4 regions of the Streptomyces sp. SID14515 genome follow, and region 3 is predicted to be linked to each of the others. Evidence: riboswitches for the same ligand, from Rfam matches in the RefSeq annotation. Region 3 holds a riboswitch; each other region holds the start of a gene.
What was found. A riboswitch is a leader RNA that binds a small molecule or an ion and turns the genes downstream of it on or off. The one in region 3 is predicted to bind cobalamin.
Positions count from the first base shown of each region.

Region 1: it holds a riboswitch for cobalamin, as region 3 does, so the genes downstream of both, nrdI (class Ib ribonucleoside-diphosphate reductase assembly flavoprotein NrdI) here and G3I54_RS34315 (CoA-acylating methylmalonate-semialdehyde dehydrogenase) in region 3, are expected to answer to the same signal.
Region 2: it holds a riboswitch for cobalamin, as region 3 does, so the genes downstream of both, G3I54_RS30840 (ABC transporter substrate-binding protein) here and G3I54_RS34315 (CoA-acylating methylmalonate-semialdehyde dehydrogenase) in region 3, are expected to answer to the same signal.
Region 4: it holds a riboswitch for cobalamin, as region 3 does, so the genes downstream of both, G3I54_RS10060 (CbtB-domain containing protein) here and G3I54_RS34315 (CoA-acylating methylmalonate-semialdehyde dehydrogenase) in region 3, are expected to answer to the same signal.

Region 1 covers NZ_JAAGMH010000130.1:19,916-23,484, forward strand. Annotated here, with positions in the region: gene nrdE (class 1b ribonucleoside-diphosphate reductase subunit alpha) at 1-1,353, opposite strand, end outside; gene nrdI (class Ib ribonucleoside-diphosphate reductase assembly flavoprotein NrdI) at 1,350-1,778, opposite strand; cobalamin riboswitch at 1,945-2,169, opposite strand; gene dhaK (dihydroxyacetone kinase subunit DhaK) at 2,376-3,368, shown strand; gene dhaL (dihydroxyacetone kinase subunit DhaL) at 3,483-3,569, shown strand, end outside.
Region 2 covers NZ_JAAGMH010000130.1:45,161-48,729, reverse strand. Annotated here, with positions in the region: gene G3I54_RS30855 (acyl-CoA dehydrogenase) at 1-301, shown strand, start outside; gene G3I54_RS30850 (acyl carrier protein) at 418-693, shown strand; gene G3I54_RS30845 (beta-ketoacyl-[acyl-carrier-protein] synthase family protein) at 690-1,913, shown strand; cobalamin riboswitch at 2,014-2,201, shown strand; gene G3I54_RS30840 (ABC transporter substrate-binding protein) at 2,260-3,306, shown strand; gene G3I54_RS30835 (iron chelate uptake ABC transporter family permease subunit) at 3,414-3,569, shown strand, end outside.
Region 3 covers NZ_JAAGMH010000143.1:25,826-29,394, reverse strand. Annotated here, with positions in the region: gene G3I54_RS34330 (TetR/AcrR family transcriptional regulator) at 1-117, opposite strand, end outside; gene G3I54_RS34325 (hypothetical protein) at 380-577, shown strand; gene cobF (precorrin-6A synthase (deacetylating)) at 692-1,483, opposite strand; cobalamin riboswitch at 1,575-1,754, shown strand; gene G3I54_RS34315 (CoA-acylating methylmalonate-semialdehyde dehydrogenase) at 1,977-3,479, shown strand; gene G3I54_RS34310 (acyl-CoA dehydrogenase family protein) at 3,476-3,569, shown strand, end outside.
Region 4 covers NZ_JAAGMH010000053.1:57,278-60,846, forward strand. Annotated here, with positions in the region: gene G3I54_RS10050 (4'-phosphopantetheinyl transferase superfamily protein) at 1-611, shown strand, start outside; gene G3I54_RS10055 (histidine phosphatase family protein) at 654-1,244, opposite strand; adenosylcobalamin (AdoCbl) riboswitch at 1,371-1,465, shown strand; gene G3I54_RS10060 (CbtB-domain containing protein) at 1,511-1,726, shown strand; gene G3I54_RS10065 (CbtA family protein) at 1,796-2,551, shown strand; gene G3I54_RS10070 (SDR family oxidoreductase) at 2,751-3,557, shown strand.

The sequences.
Region 1 (3,569 bases), on a different contig from region 3:
GGTCAGCCCGCGTACGGCGGTTTCCACCGTCGCGCCGAGGTCACCGGAGCCCATGGCGGCGGCGATGTTCAGCGAGCCGAGGTTGCAGGAGATGTCCTTGCCGACGGTCTCGTAGTTCGCCGCGGCGTCGTAGGTGCTGGGTGTGTTGACCTGGAGGATCTCCGAGCACAGGTTGGACATGTTGATCCAGCCGGGGATCGGGTTGGCCCGGTTCACCGTGTCCTCGAACAGCAGGTACGGGTAGCCGGACTCGAACTGGAGCTCCGCGATCGTCTTGAAGAACTCCCGCGCGCTCAGCACGGTCCTACGGATCCGCGGGTTGGCCACCAGGTCGTCGTAGTGCTCGCTGACCGAGAGGTCGGAGAGCGGCTTTCCGTACTCGCGCTCGACGTCGTACGGCGAGAACAGGTGCATGTCCTCGTTGCGCTTGGCGAGTTCGAAGGTGATGTCGGGCACGACCACGCCGAGCGAGAGGGTCTTGATGCGGATCTTCTCGTCCGCGTTCTCCCGCTTGGTGTCCAGGAACCGCATGATGTCGGGGTGGTGGGCGTGCAGATACACCGCGCCCGCGCCCTGCCGTGCGCCGAGTTGGTTGGCGTAGCTGAAGGAGTCCTCCAGCAGTTTCATCACGGGCACGACACCGGAGGACTGGTTCTCGATCTTCTTGATCGGCGCGCCCTGCTCGCGGAGGTTCGTCAGCAGCAGCGCCACTCCGCCGCCGCGCTTGCTGAGCTGGAGCGCGGAGTTGATGCCGCGTCCGATGGACTCCAGGTTGTCCTCGACCCGCAGCAGGAAGCAGGAGACCAGCTCACCGCGCTGCGCCTTGCCCGCGTTGAGGAAGGTCGGCGTCGCGGGCTGGAAGCGGCCGGTCATCATCTCGTCCACCAGCGCGGAGGCCAGCTTCTCGTCCCCGGCGCCGAGGAACAGCGCGGTGGCGACGACGCGGTCCTCGTACCGCTCCAGGAAGCGCGAGCCGTCGAACGTCTTGAGTGTGTACGAGGTGTAGTACTTGAACGCCCCGAGGAAGGTACGGAACCGGTGCTCGTGGGCGTACGCCTGCCGGTACAGGCCCTCCAGGAAGCTCCAGTCGTAACGCCGGAACGGCGCCTCCTCGTAGTAGTCGTTGCCGATCAGGTGGTCGATCTTCTCCTTCAGCGACCCGAACTCCACCGTGTTCGGGTTGACGTGCTGGAGGAAGTACTGCCGGACGGCCTCGCGGTCCTGGTCGAACTGGATGCGGCCGTCGCAGTCGTACATGTTCAGCATGGCGTTGAGCGCGTGGTAGTCCCGGCGGGTGCCGACCGATTCACGCTCGGCGGGCGGCGCGGTGATCGTCGTGCTGATGATGCTCATGCCCTCGGCCGTGCCAAGGGTTCCTGTCGTGTCCAAAACTTCCGCAGCCCTTCCCTCACGGCACGGACATCGCGGTCCGTGCCCAGCAGTTCGAATCGGTACAGCTCCGGGACCCCGCACTTCGCCGAGATGACCCGGCCGGCCAGGCAGTAGTCCACGCCGAAGTTGGTGTTCCCGGAGGCGATCACTCCGCGCAGCAGCGCTCTGTTCGCCTCGACGTTCAGGAAGCGGATCACCTGTTTCGGGACCGCGCCGGCGCGTTCACCGCCGCCGTAGGTCGGCACGATCAGGACGTACGGCTCGGTGGCCTCGGGCATGCCCTCGCGACGCGGGTGCAGGGGGATGCGGGTGGCAGGCAACTCCAGCTTCTCCACGAAGCGTTTGGTGTTCTCCGAGACGCTGGAAAAATAGATCAGACCGCTCAACGGTCGCCGCCTCCTCTCGCTCGTTCCTGTCTCCGTCGTCCGAGGACCGGAGGGGAGCGGCGGCACGTGAGGCGGAGAGCGGGGCGGCGATGAAGGCATGCCGGGCCCGGCTCCGTACGACGGCCACGCGACCCTCCCTCGGGGTCTCGAAGCGCGTGCACCGCATACGGGTGCACGCGCCGGTGGCAGGTCTTCGGACTCGCGGGCCTGTTCTGACGTACGTCAGGACGCCTAGTGGCCGTCGCTTCCCGGGCCCGTTTCCCGGACCCAGTGCGTTGTGACGGCGTTCGTTCCCGCTCACCGCTGCGGGGCAGTCCCGGATTTGCACCGGGTTCCCTCTTGCCTCGCGGGGCACAACCGTGCCCCGCGAACCACCAGCAACGACAACACTACATCTGGAGGGTTGGCGATGCACGCAACCCCAGATGTTGTGTTGCGCGACGAAGTTAGGTATACCTAACCCCTCGGCGGTCGGCTCACCCCTGCCCTCGTGCGCCCGCACGCCTCCCCGACAGGCCGAAGCGTCGCAAGCCGCTCCACATGACGCTTCTGCGGGATCATGGGAGACGCCGCTACTTGGCTCACGAGGAGGCAGACATGAAAATGCTGATCAACGTTCCCGAGACGGTAGTCGCCGATGCCCTGAGGGGTATCGCAGCAGCGCACCCCGAGCTGACCGTCGATGTGGAGAACCGGGTCGTCGCCCGGAAGGACGCGCCCGTGGCGGGGAAGGTGGGGCTCGTCTCCGGGGGCGGTTCCGGGCATGAGCCGCTGCACGCCGGGTTCGTCGGGCCCGGGATGCTGTCGGCCGCCTGTCCCGGGGAGGTCTTCACCTCCCCCGTGCCGGACCAGATGGTGCGGGCGGCGGCGGCCGTCGACAGTGGGGCGGGGGTGCTGTTCGTCGTCAAGAACTACACCGGTGACGTGCTCAACTTCGAGATGGCCGCCGAGCTGGCCGAGGACGAGGGGGTCCAGGTCGCCCAGGTGGTGGTGGACGACGATGTGGCCGTGAGCGACAGTACGTTCACCGCCGGGCGACGCGGTACGGGAGCGACGCTGTTCGTCGAGAAGATCGCCGGAGCGCTGGCGGACGAGGGCGCTCCGCTGGAGCGGGTGGCCGCGGTCGCGCGGCAGGTGAACGGGGCCTCGCGCAGCTTCGGGGTGGCGCTCGGCGCGGTCACCACGCCGGCCAAGGGCAGCCCCACCTTCGATCTGCCCACCGGGGAGCTGGAGTTGGGCATCGGGATCCATGGGGAGCCGGGGCGTGAGCGGCGGCCGATGATGACGTCCGGGGAGATCGCCGACTTCGCCGTGAACGCGATCCTGGAGGATCTGCGCCCCACCGGTCCGGTGCTGGCGCTGGTGAACGGCATGGGGGCGACACCCTTGCTGGAGCTGTACGGGTTCAACGCCGAGGTCCACCGGGTGCTGTCCGAGCGGGGCGTTCCGGTGGCTCGTACGCTCGTGGGGAACTATGTGACGTCGCTCGACATGGCAGGCTGCTCGGTGACGCTGTGCCAGGTCGACGAGGAGCTGCTGCGACTGTGGGACGCGCCGGTGCGGACGGCCGCGCTCCGCTGGGGCTGCTGAACCACGGGCCGGATCCCGTGACCGTGTACGCGACCCCGGCACGGGGCCGGTCGGCCGTACTGCCCGTGCCGCCGGGACGATCGGTCCCGGCGGGACCGAGGAACAGGAGATCATGTGCTCGACACCGACTTCTTCCGCCGCTGGATGACCGCTGTCGCGGCGTCCGTGGAGCGTGAGGCGAACCATCTGACGGAGCTGGAC
Region 2 (3,569 bases), on a different contig from region 3:
CTCCTTCGCGCTTCCCGAGCGCCTGATGTCGGACTGGCCGATCGCCGGACCCGGATACGCGGATGTCTACGACGACCCCGAGGGGCCCTGGCACCGGGGCCGCAGGGCGGGAATCCGGGGCCGCGCGGCGGAGTTCGAGCGGCCCGTCTGCGGCAGCCGGAGGCGTCCGCTGCGCGAGAAGGTGGCCGCGCTCGGCACCCGCGGCGTCCTGCTGGCGTACTGGGGAACCACCTCGATGCTCTCCCGATGGTTCGAGAAGCCGCAGGTGAGCGTAGACGAATCGGTTCGCCCCAAGGCGTAACCGGAAGATCGTCATCCAGTTACTTCGGGCGGTGGGTCGCTGCGTTCGACCACCCGCCGCACAGGAAATGCCCGAGCCGGCGCCATGCCGACGAAATGCCGATGAGAGGAATCGCCATGAAGACCATCCACCCCAAGATCACCGAGGTACTCACCGGGACGTTCAAGGTGCCCGCCGCCGAGATCCTGCCGGAGTCCACGATGGACAGCCTGGAGATGGACTCCCTCGCGGTCGCCGAGTTCGCCGTCATCATCAAGGAGACGCTGGGCGTCGACGCCGACTCGGAGAAGCTGTACAAGGACGCCACGCTGGCCGACATCTCCGCGTACATCGACGCGGCCGTCGGCAGCGCGGCGGCCGAGGCCACGGTGCCGGTGAGCAACACCCGATGAAGCGACCCGCCGTCGCCGTCACGGGGCTGGGCATGATCACCCCGGTCGGCCACACCACCGACACCACCTGGGACGGAGTCTGCGCCGGGGAGTCACCCGCCCGCACCGTCCCCGAACTGCACGGCTGCGCCGTCGACTTCGCCTGCACGGTCTCCGGCATCGACCTCGACGACGCGGTCGGCGGCCGGACCGCTTTCCGGATGGGCCGGTACGTCAAGTTCGCCGTCCTGGCCGCCCGGGAGGCGGTCGCCGACGCCGGGCTCGACCCCGAGCACTGGGACGGAGCCCGGGTCGCCGTCGTGGTCGGCACCAGCAGCGGAGGGTCCGCCGGACTCACCGAACAGGCCGTCGCCCTGGAGCGGCGCGGCCCCGAGGCCACCTCGCCCTCGGGCATCCTGCTGACCATCCCGAACATGCCCGCGGCCGAGATCGCCATCCGGATGAAGGCCACCGGCCCCAGCCTCGCCCCGTGCACGGCCTGTTCGTCCGGGGTGACCGCCCTGTCGGTGGCCCGGGACATGCTGACGCTGGGCCACTGCGACATCGCCATCGCCGGGGCCACCGAGTCGATCGTGTTCCCGGTCGCGATGACCGGCTTCGCCCGCTCCGGCGCGGCAGCGCTGCGGGACGGCGACCCCGCCCGCCTCTGCCGGCCCTTCGCCGCCGACCGGGCCGGGATCGTCATGGGCGAGGGCGCGGCGATCATGGTCCTGGAGCGGGCCGAGGACGCCCGGGCCAGAGGAGCCTCCCCCCGGGCGCTGATCGCCGGCACCGGCGCCACCACCGACGCCCACCACCCCACCAGCCCCCACCCCTCCGGGGACATCGCGCGGGCGGCCGTCGACGGTGCGCTGCACGACGCGGGCTGGCGGCCCGAAGACGTCGACCACGTCAACGCGCACGGGACGTCGACACCCCTCAACGACGCCACCGAAGCCGCGATCATCGGCCGGGCCTATCCGCACCGGCCGCCCGTCACCGCCCCCAAGGGCGTACTGGGCCACTGCATGGGGGCGGCCGGCGCCATCGAGGCGGGCCTGACGATCCTCACGCTCCAGCACGGGGTGGTCCCGCCGATCGCGAACCTGGACGCCCCCGCGCCCGGGTTCGACATCGACTGCGTCACCAAGACCCCGCGCGAGGTGCCCGTACGGCGGGCCGTCAGCCACTCCTTCGGCTTCGGCGGTCAGAACGCGGTGATCGCCCTCCAGGCTCCGTAACGGCGGAGTCCGCCGGGCCGGTGCGGCGGGCCGATCCCGCGCCGCACCGGCCCCGCGCCCAGCGGGCCGCCGCACCGCGTCTGATCTGCGGGAAGACGCGTGATAGCTTGCCGGGGCCAGTCGAACCCCAGCGACGGGGTCAGGGAATCCGGTGCGAAACCGGAACTGACGCGCAGCGGTGAGGGGGACGGGCGGGGCCACGGCCACTGGAGCACCCACGTGCTCTGGGAAGGCGTCCCGCCCGGACGAACCCGAGTCCGAAGACCTGCTGGCGCCCGCGCCCGCACCGTGGCGCGGGAACGTACGACGGGCTCCGCGGCTGGGCCCAGAGACACAGAGGTCCTTCGTGCTGTCCACGGCCACTCCCGCCCCGATACGTACCGCCGCCCTGCTCGCCGCGGGGCTCCTGCTGCTGACCGCCTGCGGCGAGGGCGGGAGCACCGGGGCCGCCGACGGGGAGAAGGCCGAGGGCTTCCCGCTCACCTTCAAGAACTGCGGGCGCACCGTCACCGTGAAGGCTCCGCCCCAGCGGGCCGTCTCCGTCGACCAGGGGTCGACCGAGATCCTGCTCTCGCTCGGGCTCGCCGACCGGCTCGCCGGTACCGCCACCTGGAGCGACCCGGTCATGAAGGGCCTGGAGAAGGCCAACGCCGGCGTCGAGCGCATATCGGAGAACCGGCCCTCCTCGGAGAAGGTCCTCGACAAGGAGCCCGACTTCCTCAGCGCCTCCTTCGCCTCGACCCTCGCCAAGGGCGGCGTCGCGCCCCGCGAACAGTTCGAGAAGCTCGGCGTCCCGACCTACATCTCGCCCGCCGACTGCGTCGGCAAGGACAACAGCGGCGGCGGCGACGGAGCCCGTACCGCACCGCTGACGATGGACAGCGTCTACACGGAAGTCCGCGAGCTGGCCCGGGTGTTCGGCGTCCCCGGGCGCGGTGACGCCCTGGTGAAGAAGCTCCGGGCCCGCGTGGCCAAGGCCACCGACGGCGTCGACGCCTCGGACGCCTCCCTCCTCTACTGGTTCTCCGACTCCAAGGCCCCTTATCTCGCGGGCTGTTGCGGCGCCCCCGGCGTCATCACCAAGGAGCTCGGCGCGAAGAACGTCTTCGACGACACCCACGACGAATGGCCCCAGATCAGCTGGGAGACCGTCGCCGACCGCAACCCCGACGTCCTGGTCATCGGCGACCTGAGCCGTATGATGCAGACCGCCGAGAGCGCCGAGAAGAAGATCGAGTTCCTGGAGTCCAACCCGGTCACGAAGACGATGGACGCCGTCAAGAACCGCCGTTACGTGCTGCTCAGCGGCCAGGCCATGAACCCCACCATCCGGACCGTCGAGGGCCTGGAGCGCGTCGCGGCCGGACTGCGCGACTTCGGGCTCACGGGGTGAGTGCCGCGAAGCGGAGGGCGGCGGAGCCCGCGCCGCCTGCGATCCCCGCGACGGAAGCGCGCCCGGCCGCCGCGCAACCCGTCGCCGCCGCCCCGCAGCCGGTCGCCGTGCCGTCCGGGCCGGTGTGGAGCGGCGGCCCGCTCGCCGTCCTCCTCTGGGTCGGCGGCGTCCTGCTCCTGCTGCTCTCCGTCGCGGTCGCCGTGACCATCGGGCCCGCCCGGATCTCGGTGCCCGACGTCTGGTCCGCCGTCGCGGCGCACCTC
Region 3 (3,569 bases):
CGAGACACCGGCGCGACGGGCGATCTCCCGCAGCCCCAGCGCCGCGATCCCCTCGGTCACCACCATCTCGACGCCGATGTCCACCAGTCGTTCCCGCAGCGGGACTTCGTCTTCCATGAGGAACTTCTAGCATCACGGAGTAGACAGTGTCTACTCCGTGGGCGGAGAGCGCCACGGGCGTTCCGCGCCCGTTCCGCTGTTCGTCACGCGCTTCCTGATCGCCGGTCAGGTCGTTGACCTCGACTGTGCGGAGGCAGTGACCCAGATGTAACCGAATGGCGTAGAGAACGCGGAACCACGGAGCGTCACAAGCCGTTCTTCTTCCCACTACACGGCCGCCGGACCCCGGCGATGCCGACCGAGGAAAGGAAAACGCCCTATGAAGAAGACAGTCGGGTGGGCCCAGGACGGCGACGACTGGACGATCACCGTGAACGGCACGCTGTATCGCGCGATCGAACGGCCGGCGGACGGCCGGGTGCACGACTATCTGGTGCGGGGCGACGACCTGACCGCCGAGTGCCCGAGCCTGGGGCACGGGCTCGGCGTGATCCGGGCGCACGAGACCCGGCGCTGACACCCCGCAGGTCCGACGACGAGGTGCGGAGGCCGCCGCCGCCCGCGCCTCGACGTGGACCCGTAAGCCACACAGGCCGTAGGCCCCCGCCCGTGCCGCCGCCCGTCCGTGCCGTCAGCCGTCCGTGGCGTCCGGTGCCGGGCGCAGCAGATAGGTGTCCATGATCCAGCCGTGCCGCTCGCGGGCCTCCGCGCGCAGCCGGCTGATCCGCTCGGCCACCTCGTCGAGCGGGCCGGAGACCAGGATCTCGTCCGGGGTGCCGATGTACGCGCCCCAGTGGATCCACAGGCCCCTGCCCGTCAGATGGGTGAAGGTCTCATGGCCGTCGAGCATCACGACGATATCGACGTCGTCCCCGGGAAAGCCCTGGGCCAGACGCCTGCCGGGGGTGATGTGGATGGGGCGGCCGACCCCGTTCAGGGTGACGCGGTGCCGGGCGGCGAGGGCGGAGACGCTGCTGATGCCGGGGATCACCTCATGGCCGAATTCCACCGTGCCGCGGCCCCGGATGTCGTCGAGGATCGCGAGGGTGCTGTCGTACAGCGACGGGTCGCCCCACACCAGGAAGGCGCCGCACTGCCCCGGCGCGAGCTCCTCGGTGATCAGGCGTTCGCAGATGTCGGCCCGGCGCTGACGCCAGTCGCGCACCGCCGAGGCGTAGCGCCCGCCGTCCTGCTGGGTGCGGTCCCGCCACGGGTCCTCGGCCTCCACGACGCGGTAGGGGCCGGTGAGGTGTTCATCCAGGATGTCCCGCCGCAGCCGGGTCAGGGACTCCTTCTCCTTGCCCTTGCCGAGCACGAAGAAGACGTCGGCCCGGCGCATGGCCTTCACCGCGGCGAGGGTCAGATGGTCGGGGTCTCCGGCGCCCATGCCGATGACGAGGACGTGGCGCGGTGCGTAGCTCATGTCGGCCGATCATGCCAGGGGCGAGCCGGGGTGGACTTACTAGGACGTCCAACTATATCTTCGGGGCAGCGGGGTGGCCGGTGCGCAGCCGGACGCCCTCAAGGCCCGTGGTGTCAGGGAAGCCGGTGCGATTCCGGCGCGGTCCCGCCACTGTGACCGGGGAGTTCGTCCTCGCAGGACACGCCACTGACGGCGAAGCAGCCGTCGGGAAGGCATGAGGACGGGCGTCGATCCGGGAGTCAGGATACCGGCCACGGGATGTTCCGTGTTTCCACGAGGATGGAGCAGACACGCATGGCACAGGTCCGCATTCACGGCCCCGCAGGTCCGTCCCCGCGAGCGGTTCTTCCCGCCCCCTGACGGGCCCCGCCCTTCGCGTCCCACCACGGCAGGCCCCTCCGCGCCCGCGCACCGACGGTGCGCCGTGCGCCGGTGCCGCCGCGTGCCATCCCCGGATCTCACCTGACGATCTCACCGACGAGAGCAGGCTTCCATGGTCCGCGAACTCACCCATTTCATCGGCGGCAAGCACACGTCCGGCACCTCGGGCGCCTACGGCGATGTGTACGACCCCAACACCGGCCGGGTCCAGGCCCGGGTACCGCTGGCCGACCGCTCCGAGACCGAGGCGGCCATCGCCGACGCGGCCGAGGCCCAGCGCGAGTGGGGCGAGTGGAACCCGCAGCGCCGCGCCCGGGTGCTGCTGCGCTTCCTCCAGCTCGTCGAGAAGGAGAAGGACGCGCTGGCCCGGCTGCTGTCCTCGGAGCACGGCAAGACCGTGGCGGACGCGCACGGCGACCTCGCGCGCGGACTGGACGTGGTGGAGTTCGCCGCCGGTGTCCCGCATCTGCTGAAGGGCGAGTTCAGCGACAACGCGGGGTCCGGCATCGACGTCCACTCGCTGCGCCGGCCGCTCGGCGTCGTCGCGGGCATCACCCCGTTCAACTTCCCCGCGATGATTCCGCTGTGGAAGGCGGCACCTGCTCTGGCCTGCGGGAACGCCTTCATTCTGAAGCCCTCCGAGCGGGACCCGTCGGTGCCGCTGCGGCTGGCCGAACTGTTCCTGGAGGCGGGGCTGCCGCCCGGGGTGCTGAACGTCGTCAACGGCGGCAAGGAGGCGGTGGACACCCTCCTGGAGGACCCGCGCGTCAAGGCGCTCGGCTTCGTCGGCTCGACGCCGATCGCCGCGCACATCTACGCCACGGCCGCCGCCCACGGCAAGCGCGCGCAGTGCTTCGGCGGGGCGAAGAACCACATGATCGTGATGCCGGACGCCGACCTGGACCAGGCGGTGGACGCGCTGATCGGCGCCGGTTACGGCTCGGCGGGCGAGCGGTGCATGGCGATCTCGGTGGCCGTGCCCGTGGGCGAGGCCACCGCCGACGCGCTGGTCGCCAGGCTCACCGAGCGGATCGCCGAGCTGCGGATCGGCCGCTCGGACGACCCGGACGCCGACTTCGGGCCCCTGGTGGGCCGCGACGCGGTGGACCGGGTCCGCGGCTATGTCGACCTCGGCGTCGAGGAGGGCGCCGAACTGGTCGTCGACGGACGCGACTTCACCCTGGAGGGCCACGAGGACGGCTTCTTCGCGGGCGCCTCGCTCTTCGACCGGGTCACGCCGGACATGCGGATCTACCAGGAGGAGATCTTCGGCCCGGTGGTGTCCGTGGTCCGCGCGGCCGACTACGAGGAGGCGCTGCGGCTGCCTTCGGCGCACCCGTACGGCAACGGCGTCGCGCTCTTCACCCGCGACGGCGACACCGCACGCGACTTCACCCGCCGCGTGGACACCGGCATGGTCGGCGTCAACGTGCCGATCCCGGTGCCGGTCGCGTACCACACGTTCGGCGGCTGGAAGCGGTCCGGCTTCGGCGATCTGAACCAGCACGGCCCGGACGCCATCCGCTTCTACACCCGTACGAAGACCGTCACTTCGCGCTGGCCCGCCTCGGGAATCCGGGACGGCGCGAGCTTCACGATTCCGACCATGGGATGAGTGCCGTGACCACGCTCCTCACCGACGACCAGCTCGCGGTCGTCGAGACGACCCTGGACTTCGCCCAGGAACACCTGGCCCCGCACGCCG
Region 4 (3,569 bases), on a different contig from region 3:
GCGGAAGACCGCTGTGGCCCGAGGGAATCGTCGGCAGCCTCACCCACTGCGCCGGGTACCGGGCGGCCGCGCTGGCCCGTGCGAAGGACGTGCTGTCGCTGGGCATCGACGCGGAACCGCACGCCCCGCTCCCCAGCGGCGTACGGGAGTTGGTGACGCTGCCCGCCGAGCGCGAGCGGATCGGTCCGCCCGCGGCGGAGGGCACGGGCGAAATGGACTCGGGCGAAATCCACTGGGACCGGGTCCTGTTCAGCGCGAAGGAGAGCGTCTTCAAGACCTGGTATCCGATCACGGGCCTCGAACTCGACTTCACCGAGGCCGACCTGACGTTCCATCGGGCCGACGGCGGTCCGGGCAGTCCGAGCAGCCCGGACGGCCTGAGCGGCCTGGGCAGCCCGTCCGGTCTCTCCGGCCCGTCCGGCCTCTCCGGGCCGGGTGACAGTGACGGTCCTCGGGACGGGGTGGCCGCCGAGGGCTCCTTCGCCGCCCGTCTGCTGCTCACCGACCCGGCGCTGCCGACGACCCTGCACGGGTTCTGGCGGATCGAGGACGGGATCGTCGCCACGGCTGTGCTGGTCCGGCCCGACTGGCGGGACGGCGAGGCGGCGTGACGTTCGGCCGACCGGCCGGGACAGCGCGACGTGCCGTGACGGTCAGCCGGCCGGGGGAGCGGTCAGGGGGCGGCCCAGTGCCACATTCCACCGGCCCGACCGCCCGCTGAGTTCGGTCAGCGTCAGCGGGGCGACGTCCAGCCGCCAGAATGCCTCCGCCGGCAGCCGCAGACCGTGGACGACCGCTGCCCGGACGACGGCGGCCTCGGCCACCGCCAGGACGCTCGTGCCGGGTGCGTCCGGTCCGCCGAGGGAGTCCAGCCACCGCCCGATCCTCCCGACCAGGTCGTGCAGCGACTCGCCGCCGTGCGGAGCCGCCGAGGGGTCGCCGAGCCATGCGGTCACCTGCGCGGGTTCGGCGGCGGCCACCTCGTCGAGACGGCGGCCGGCCCAGCGCGCCAGGTCCCAGCCGGCCAGGGCCGGTTCGGCCCGCGCCGCCAGGCCGAGCGCCGCGGCGGTCTCGCGGCACCGCTCGGAGGGGCCGCTCAGCGCGAGCCCGGCTTCCGGCACCGCGCCGGCCGCGGCCCGCGCGCGCTCCCGGCCGGACCGGTCCAGCGGAGCGTCACCGTCGAAGCGGGCCTCCCGCAGCGCCGCGTTCATCGCCGGTGAGATCAACATCACCCGTACTGTCATGTTCCTGCCCTCACTCCTTCACCGTGGGCCCCAACGTCCTGTAGCCCCAAGGGATCCGCGCTCCGCGGCTCCGCAGATTGGACCATGGCGGCACCTGCGTACAGGCGGTATGGTCACGTCGACCATGACGAGGGTGTGACGGAAGTCCGGTGAGAATCCGGCACGGTCGCGCCACTGTGAACCCGCATCCGTGCGGGGAAGTCAGACCCGGCACCTTCGTCCGAGGCACCACGACAGGGACGCGTGTTCCCACAGGAGGTACTGCGATGGCACAGTCCGCCGTTCCCGCAACCGGGACATCCGCGATCACTCCGATCTCGGCGAAGGCCCTCGCCCCGTGGGCGGTCTTCTTCGGCATTCTCATGCTCGTCCTGCTGTACTTCGTCGGCGCCGAACAGGGCGCCACCGCGCTCATCTCGGGCGAAGGCGTCCACGAGTGGGTCCACGACGGCCGCCACCTGCTCGGCTTCCCCTGCCACTGAGGCGCCTGCGGTGCCTGAAGCACCAGGGAATCAGCGGACACGGGAAGCAAGAGAAATCAGGAAACCATCGTGAACTCCATATCTGTCAGAGCTCTGCTCGTGCGCGGCATGCTCGCGGGCCTGATCGCGGGTGCGCTCGCGCTCGCCGTCGCCTACTTCCTCGGTGAGTCCCAGGTGGACGCGGCCATCGCCCTCGAAGAGGCCCACAGCCACGACCACGGCGGCGGCGAGGAGCTGGTCAGCCGCACCATGCAGGCGACCGGCGGACTCGCCACCGGCGTCCTGGTCTTCGGCGTCGCCGTGGGCGGGATCGCCGCCCTCGTGTTCTGTTACGCGCTGGGCCGCATCGGCGACTTCGGCCCCCGGGCCACGGCTGCGCTCATCGCGGGCGCCGCCCTGCTCACTGTCTACGTCGTGCCGTTCCTGAAGTACCCGGCGAACCCGCCCGCCGTCGGCAACCCGGACACCATCGGCAAGCGCACCACCTTGTTCTTCCTGATGGTCGCCCTCAGCGTGCTGCTGGCCGTCGCCGCCGTCATCATCGGCAAACGGCTCGCTCCACTACTGGGCAACTGGAACGCCACCATCGTGGCCGTCGCCGGCTTCGTTCTGCTGATCGGCCTCTCCTACGCCTTCCTGCCCTCCTTCGACGAGGTGGGCAAGGACTTCCCGGCCGCCCTGCTGTGGGAGTTCAGGCTCTCGACGCTCGCGGTCCAGGCGACGCTGTGGAGCGTCTTCGGCGTGGTCTTCGGCTATCTCACCGAACGCCTTCTGACGCCCGCGGCCGGTGCCGCGACGCCCCGCACCGCGAGTGCGGTGAACTGAGCGGATCGCCCGCACACGACAGAACCCGCCGGGGGCCTTACCGGCGGGTTCTGTCGTGTGCGGGCAGGGCGGAAGAGGGGTAGCGATGTTTATTATCATTGCTACGTTCGCGAGGTAGCGCCGCTACGGCGACGGTGTTAGCGTTGATCTCATCGGGTTTCACGGGACCGCCGCGACCCCAGTCGCCAGGAGCACTGCCATGACCGAACAGTCCGCATCCGTACCCACATCCGCATCCGCATCTGCGTCCTCCGCGCAGGCCGCGCGCGCCGGTGACGCGCCTCGCCGGGTGGCCGTGGTCACCGGGGGCTCGCGGGGTATCGGCCGTGAGAGTGCCGAACGGCTCGCCGCCGACGGCTTCGCGGTCGTCGTCAACTACGCGGGCAACCGGACCGAGGCGGAGGCCGCCGTCGCCGCCATCACCGCCGCGGGCGGTGAAGCCTTCGCACAGCAGGCGGACGTGGCCGACGAGGTCGCCGTCGCGGCGCTCTTCGATGCCGCCGAGGAGACGTTCGGCGGCGTCGACGTCGTGGTGCACGCGGCGGGGGTCATGGCGCTCGCGCCGCTGGCCGAGCTCGAACTCGACACGCTCGACCGGATGCACCGCACCAACATCCGGGGCACGTTCGTCGTCGACCAGCAGGCCGCTCGGCGGTTGCGCGAGGGCGGGGCCATCATCAACTTCTCCAGTTCGGTGCTGTCGCTTGCCCTGCCCGGCTACACCGCCTATGCCGCGACCAAGGGCGCCGTCGAGGCCATGACCCTGATCCTCGCCCGCGAGCTGCGCGGCCGCGACATCACCGTCAACGCCGTCGCGCCCGGGCCGACCGCCACCGCCCTGTTCCTGGACGGCAAGGACGAGGAGACCATCGCGCGGATGGCCGCCCAGCCGCCGCTGGAGCGGCTGGGCGCCCCGCAGGACATAGCCGAGGTGGTCTCCTTCCTCGCCGGCCCGGCCCGCTGGGTCAACGGCCAGGTGCTGCGGGCCAACGGCGGCATCGTCTGATCGCCGCCGTGC